DNA from 3 places in the Streptomyces sp. NPDC058751 genome. Region 2 is predicted to be linked to each of the others. Evidence: riboswitches for the same ligand, from Rfam matches in the RefSeq annotation. Region 2 holds a riboswitch; each other region holds the start of a gene.
What was found. A riboswitch is a leader RNA that binds a small molecule or an ion and turns the genes downstream of it on or off. The one in region 2 is predicted to bind S-adenosylmethionine.

Region 1 (2,189 bases), on a different contig from region 2:
GATCACCGGACTCGTCCGGGCGATGTACGCGCACGCCAACGTGATCGAGGTGCCCGGAAGCACCGTCGACATCGTCGGGACGGGCGGCGACGGCGCGAAGACCGTCAACATCTCCACGATGTCCTCGATCGTGGTGGCCGGCACCGGCGCCAAGGTCGTCAAGCACGGCAACCGGGCCGCGTCCTCCGCGTCCGGCTCGTCGGACGTCCTGGAGAAGCTCGGCGTCAATCTCCAGCTGCCGGTGAAGCGGGTCGCCGAGGTGGCCGAGGAGGCCGGGATCACCTTCTGCTTCGCGGTCAAGTTCCACCCGGCGCTGCGTCACGCCGCCGCGGCCCGCGGCCAGTTGGGCATCCGGACCACCTTCAACGTGCTCGGACCGCTGACCAACCCGGCGCGGGTGAAAGCCCAGGCGGTCGGTGTCGCCGATCCCCGGATGGCGCCCATCGTGGCGGGCGTGTTCGCCGAGCGCGGCAACTCCTCGCTCGTCTTCCGCGGCGACGACGGCCTCGACGAGCTGACCACCACCGGGGGCTCCGACGTCTGGATCGTCCGCGACGGCGAGGTCACGAAGGAGCGCTTCGACCCCCGCGACGTGGGGCTCGGCATCGTCCCGGTGGAGGCCCTGCGCGGCGCCGACGCCTCGTACAACGCGGAGGTCGCCCGGCGCCTGCTGGACGGCGAGAAGGGGGCCGTACGGGACGCCGTCCTGCTGAACTCGGCGGCGGCCCTGGTGGCCCTCACCCAGACCGGCGCGCCGCTCGCCGAGCAGCTCCGCGACCAGATGGAGAGGGCGGCCGAGGCGATCGACTCCGGGGCGGCGAGGCGCACCCTGGAGCGCTGGGTGGCCGCCAGCAACGCCTGATCCTCCCCGGGGAACGCGCGGGACGCAGTCCAGCATCCGGACTGCGTCTTGCGCGCGGAAGATCCTCTGGCAGGATGCTGTACCAGGTCATGAGTGACAGCCATCAGGCCCCGGCCGGCTGTCCGGCAACCCTCCGTCCGTGGCGGGGTGCCCCGGGTGAAGACCAGGTCGTGGGCAGCGAGGCCCACGGCAAGCGCGGACCCCTCCCGCTCTCCGGGCGGACAACCAGGGGTCCTGGTCGTTCGAGGGAGCCTTCTGTGAGCAAGCGAATGCGTTAGGGCGCCGAGCCCCGCCTCCGCACACCCCTTTTCACCTTTTCCCGCGCCGAGCGCCGCCTTCCGGCGGCCGGCTCGCGCGGTGATCCCGCCTGCCTCTCACAGGAGCTCGCCATGTCTGTCTCCACCGTTGCCGCCGACCAGAGCATTTGTGCCCCGCTGCCCGTTCTCGGCCGGGATGTCACCGTCCCGCTCGTCACCGGCGGCGAGGTGACCTACGCGGCCCTCGACTACGCCGCCAGCGCGCCCGCCCTCCAGCGGGTGTGGGACGACGTGGCCGCGTACGCCCCGTACTACGGCAGCGTCCACCGGGGCGCCGGCTACCTCTCGCAGCTGTCCACCGACCTCTTCGAGAACGCCCGCAGGACCGTCGAGGAGTTCCTCGACTGCCGTACCGGCGACCAGGTGGTCTTCACCCGCTCCACCACCGACTCGCTCAACCTGCTCGCCGCGGCCCTCCCGGCCGACTGCCAGGTCTTCGTCTTCGAGACCGAGCACCACGCCTCGCTGCTGCCCTGGCGCGACGCCCGGGTGACCTACCTGAACGCCCCGCGCACCCCGGGCGAGGCCGTCGACACCCTGGAACGCGCTCTCGCGGCCCGTGACCCCTACGGACCGGCCCTGGTCTGCGTCACCGGCGCCTCGAACGTCACCGGCGAGCTGTGGCCGGTGCGGGAGCTGGCCGCCGCCGCGCACGCCCACGGCGCCCGCATCGTCCTCGACGCGGCCCAGCTCGCCCCGCACCACCCGGTGTCGGTCCAGGACCTCGACGTCGACTGGGTCGCCTTCTCCGGGCACAAGCTGTACGCGCCCTTCGGCTCCGGCGTCCTCGCGGGCCGCTCCGACTGGCTGCGCGAGGCCGACCCGTACCTCGCGGGCGGCGGCGCCAGCCGCCGGGTCACCCGGCGCGAGGACGGCGGCGTGGACGTGGAGTGGCACGACAGCGCCGCCCGCCACGAGGCCGGCTCCCCGAACGTCATCGGCGCCTACGCGATCGCGTCGGCCTGCAAGGCGCTCACCGAGGAGGGCTTCGACAAGCTCGTCGCCCGTGA
Region 2 (2,189 bases):
CAGCACCGCGCTGCAGAGGGCGACTTCGAGGGTGATGAACAGGCCGTCGACGATGACCGGCCGCAGGAACCAGTACCGGAAGCGGTCCCCCTGGTAGAAGGGTTGGTCACCAGGCCGTGGGCGATCTGGGCGACCAGCACGAGCACGACGGCCGGGACGAGGCGGCGGCCGGGACGCCGGAGCGGAAGGACCCGCTGGGCCGCCGGGGACTCGGGCGCGGCGGGGAGGCCGGTACGGGGGACCGCCTCGGCGGGTGCCGCCGGCCCGAAGGACACGGCGCTGCCGGGAGGTTGACTCATGGAGGGCTCCAGCGGATTCGGACACCCCGGACCGCGAAGGCGTCGGCACCGCACCGAGCGGGACGGCTCGGCGCACGGCGGTGCGCGGGCACACGGGGAACGGGGGCTGGACGGGGAAGGACGCGTCGCGGCGGCGACGGCCGTCGAGGACTCGGAGAGCCGTCAGCCCCGGATCACCGGGAAGTCGATGCCGGCCCGAGTTCGTCGAGGACTCGAGAAGACCGTCAGCATCGGCTGACGGGAGGTCACATGCCCGTACAGAGAGCGCTGTTGACGCGCAGCAGGTCCACGGAGCGGTCGGCGCACAGCACGTCGCGGCCGAGGCGGCGCCATGCGGCGGTCCCCTCGACTGTGCGCATCGCCGTCACCATTTCTTCTCCGGTCCGAAGGAATCCCGCTCGTGCCGCACGTTAGGCCCGCCCCGAAAAGAATGTCAATGACGGTGACCACCAGGTGAGATCGCGCCGTACGCCTTCTTGACGGCACCTCAGAGCGGGCCGAAACTGGCCTGGACGGTCACGATTGTCAGCGCCCACGGTGCGGGTAGAACCCCCTCCAGTGGTCATCGGCCCCGGCCCGCTGGCAGGCAACCCTTCCGCTGCGACGGGGTGCCCCGGGTGACGACCGGGTCCCGCCGGTGCGGCGGGGCAAGCGCGGTCTCGCGTCTCGCGAGCCCTGAGTGGGGACTGGTGGGAATTTTGCCCAGGAGCGGTTTGACGAGGCGCCTGCACATCGATCTGCTGCGTGTCTCCAGCGCTTACTGATCCCTGACCGGTCCGTCGATCCGGACCGGTGCGACCAGTGCAAGTGCAGTCAATCCGCATCCGGCCGCCGGTGCCCACAAAGCGGCGGTGGCTTCCGCCTTCCCCCAGGGAGAGTCATGCCCGAGACAGCTTCGCGCACGTCCAGCACCGTCAACTCGCGTCCCTGTGATCCCGTTCCGCTCCCCTCCGCCCTTCGTCTCCAGCCGGCACCGTCCGCTCTCCCCCACCGTGTCGACAGCCGCATCGGCGTCGGTCTCGCCGGCGGCTTCTACCCCGCCCCCCACCGCTACGAGCTGTATCTGTCGCGGAACTGTCCGCACTCGCTGCGCATCGCCGTCACCCTCGGGCTCCTCGGTCTGCGGGACTCGGTCGCCACCACGCTCCTCGCGGACCCGGCGCGGACACCCGACGCCTTCGCCGCGCTGCGCCGTGCCTACGAGGCCACCGAGCACCACTTCGACGGACCGCTCACGGCACCCGCCCTGTGCGACCGCTGGAGCGGACGCATCGTCAGCAATCACGCGCCCGCCATCCTCCGCGACCTCTCCGGGCTGCTCTCCGGGCACAGCACAACCGGCCCCTCCCCCCTCCGTCCCCCGTCCCTCGCCGCCGGCATCGACGCCCTCCGCGATCTGCTGGACCGCGATGTCACCCCGTCCACCTCGCCCTCGGAGCTCGCGGCGGCCCTGGACCTGCTGGACCGCCGGCTCGCCACGCGGCCCTACGTGCTGGGCGACTCGCTCACGGCGGCGGACGTGGACGTGTGGACGGCACTCACCGGGCTGGGCCGGTCCGACGGACTCCACTCGCGTCCCCGGCTCCAGGAGTACGTGGACCGTCTCCGCGACCACCCGGCCTTCCGGTACGGGCACGAGGTGGTGCTCCCGGCGGAGGGCGTCTGACGCTCCCGCCGGAACCGGCGTGCCGGGCAGGCGGGCGGTTCCTCCCGCGGACGGCGGGCGCCGGGCCGGAGCCACCGGCCCGGCCGCCGTACGGATCACTCGCGCGGAACCAGCAGGACGCTCAGGCCCTTCAGGCTCGACGCCCACTGCCGGCCCTGCTCCAGGGTCTCGCGTCCCGGGCCGAGGATCTGTTCCTGCAGGTACAGCGCCGACTCGCGGAGTTC
Region 3 (2,189 bases), on a different contig from region 2:
CCAGTCGACGGTCAGGCGCAGCTTCCTGCCGTCCTTGGAGCGGATGCCGTCGGCGCCCGTCCTCCAACCGGCTTCTTCCAGGAGGGACTTCGCCTTGGCCGCGTCGAAGGCCAGCTCCGGGGCGAGACTGGTGTAGTCGGGAGTGGTGTGCGAGAGGACGCTGGTCGCCGCCCGGGTGCCGGTGGGGAAGACGGTACCGGCGATCTGCTCGCGGTCGACGGCGGCCAGGATCGCCCGCCGGACCCTCGCGTCCTTCAGGACCGGCCGCGTGTTGTTGAACCCAAGACCGAAGACGATTCCGGGGTTGGCCCGCCTCAGGAAGGCGGCCTGACCGCCCTTGAGCGCCGCCTCGTCGGCCCGGCCCACGCTGCCGATCGCGTCCACCTGGCCGGACCGGAGGCTGCCGGCGCGCACACCCGCCTCCGGCACGACCTTGAACACCAGCCGGTCCAGGTACGCCTCGCCCTTCTTGTCCCACCGGGAGGAACCCCAGGCGTAGCCGGGGCGTTTGTCCAGGGTGACCGACTGGTTCTGCACGTACCGCTTCAGCACGAAGGGTCCGGACCCGACCACCCCGTCACTGCACTTCCGCTGCGGGGACCTCTTCACGCTCGCGGACGACTCGATCCCGAGCGAGTGAGTCGAAGTGGCCTGCAGGAACTGGGCGTTGGGCTGCCGGAAGGTGACCTTGACGGTGAGCGGGCCGACCACCTCGGTGCTCTTGACGCCGCTGAGGTAGCCCTGGGCCAGCGTTCCCAGGACACCGAGTTCCGGAACGGCGTCGAAGTTGTCCTTGACCACCTGGGCGGTCAGCGGGGACCCGTCGCTGAAGGTGACCCCCGACCGCAGGTGGAAGGTGAAGGCCGTCGTGTCGGCGTTGACGTCCCAGCGCTCGGCCAGCCACGGCACGATCTTTCCGGTCCTGGGGTCCTGGTCCGTCAGGGAGTCCACGACCTGGCGCACCGAGTAGATCGTGTCGTTGCTGCCGACCTGCTGGGGATCCACGCATCCGGCGTCCGAGCCCACCGCGAAGGTCAGGGTGCCGCCGGAGCGCGGCTTGCCGCCTCCGGCGCCGGGGCCGTCGGTGCCGGAGGCGCACGCGGCCAGCAGCACGCCGGTGGTGACGAGGGCGGTGACCGCCGTCCATCGGGGTGATCGGAAATCCGGAAGTGCTCTCACGGAGGGTTCTCCTCTTGGGGTCGCCGGGCACGGGGCACCGCGCGGGCACGACCGCGCACCGGTGTGCGCGCCCGCACCGGGCGCGGTGCCGGTGCGGGAGCGCTGTGCGGGAGTGCCGTGCGGGAGTGCCGTGCGGACAGGGCCGGGCGGAAGACGGATCGGAAGGACCGGGAAGAAGCGGCAACCGGGCGGGACGCACGCCGCGACGGGTGACCACGGGCGTCGACGGCGGCGGGCCGCACGTACGCAGGTGGTCGACGGGAGGCCCGTCAGCGCCCGGTGGTGGGAAGGGGCGTCAGGCCCGACAGAGGCAGCTGGTCGAGCGCTTCAGATCGATGTGGCGTCGGCGCGCCAGCCGGGAGAACACCACGGCGACGGCGAAGGAGGCGTCGGGGCCACCGGCGTGCCGCATGACGGTCCTCCCTGTTTCCGGCCCCGGTCACGGGGCCACGCGCTTGCGGGGACCGTCACCGGTCCCGCCGGGCTTTCACCTGGAGCACCCCACCGCGCGGGAGGGTTGCCGGTCAGCGAGCCAGGGCTTGACGCTGACACTCAATGCCGTTTCGTGATCGTACGGAGCGCTTCTCGCGTACGTCAATGGCGGGTCCCGACTCCGCCGCGGGGGCCGGGCCGGCCACCGGGACAGCCGGTGGACGCCCGCCCCGTAGGGGAACACGGGTCAGGAACCGCCGCGTTCGCGCGGGATCTTCTGGCCCGCCTCGATCGCCACCGGCAGCCGGTTCTCCGCCGGGGGCAGGGGGCAGGTGGCCAGGTCCGTGTAGGCGCAGGGCAGGTTGGCGGCGCGGTTGAAGTCGAGGACGACCGTGCCGTCGGCGGCGGGCGCCTCGACGGACAGGGTCCGGTTGGCGGCGTAGGTGGTGACTCCGGAGGTCGCGTCGGTGAACAGGACCGTGAGCCCGCCCGGGACGTGTCCGGGGAACGCGGTCAGCGCCAGGGGGCGTCCGCCGAGCTCGAACTCGATCCGGCCGGGAGCGTCGTACACGTGCTCC

Region 1: it holds a riboswitch for S-adenosylmethionine, as region 2 does, so the genes downstream of both, ACFW6B_RS25495 (aminotransferase class V-fold PLP-dependent enzyme) here and ACFW6B_RS24680 (glutathione S-transferase family protein) in region 2, are expected to answer to the same signal.
Region 3: it holds a riboswitch for S-adenosylmethionine, as region 2 does, so the genes downstream of both, ACFW6B_RS03125 (ABC transporter substrate-binding protein) here and ACFW6B_RS24680 (glutathione S-transferase family protein) in region 2, are expected to answer to the same signal.

Annotation. Positions count from the first base shown of each region.
Region 1 is NZ_JBHYPZ010000029.1:43,634-45,822, forward strand. It holds gene trpD (anthranilate phosphoribosyltransferase) at 1-862, shown strand, start outside; SAM riboswitch class IV at 948-1,064, shown strand; gene ACFW6B_RS25495 (aminotransferase class V-fold PLP-dependent enzyme) at 1,252-2,189, shown strand, end outside.
Region 2 is NZ_JBHYPZ010000027.1:115,857-118,045, reverse strand. It holds partial or broken gene ACFW6B_RS24690 (amino acid ABC transporter permease) at 1-299, opposite strand, end outside; SAM riboswitch class IV at 814-959, shown strand; gene ACFW6B_RS24685 (putative leader peptide) at 917-1,063, shown strand; gene ACFW6B_RS24680 (glutathione S-transferase family protein) at 1,180-1,965, shown strand; gene ACFW6B_RS24675 (hypothetical protein) at 2,061-2,189, opposite strand, start outside.
Region 3 is NZ_JBHYPZ010000002.1:214,267-216,455, forward strand. It holds gene ACFW6B_RS03125 (ABC transporter substrate-binding protein) at 1-1,179, opposite strand, end outside; SAM riboswitch class IV at 1,626-1,739, opposite strand; gene ACFW6B_RS03130 (DUF1684 domain-containing protein) at 1,859-2,189, opposite strand, start outside.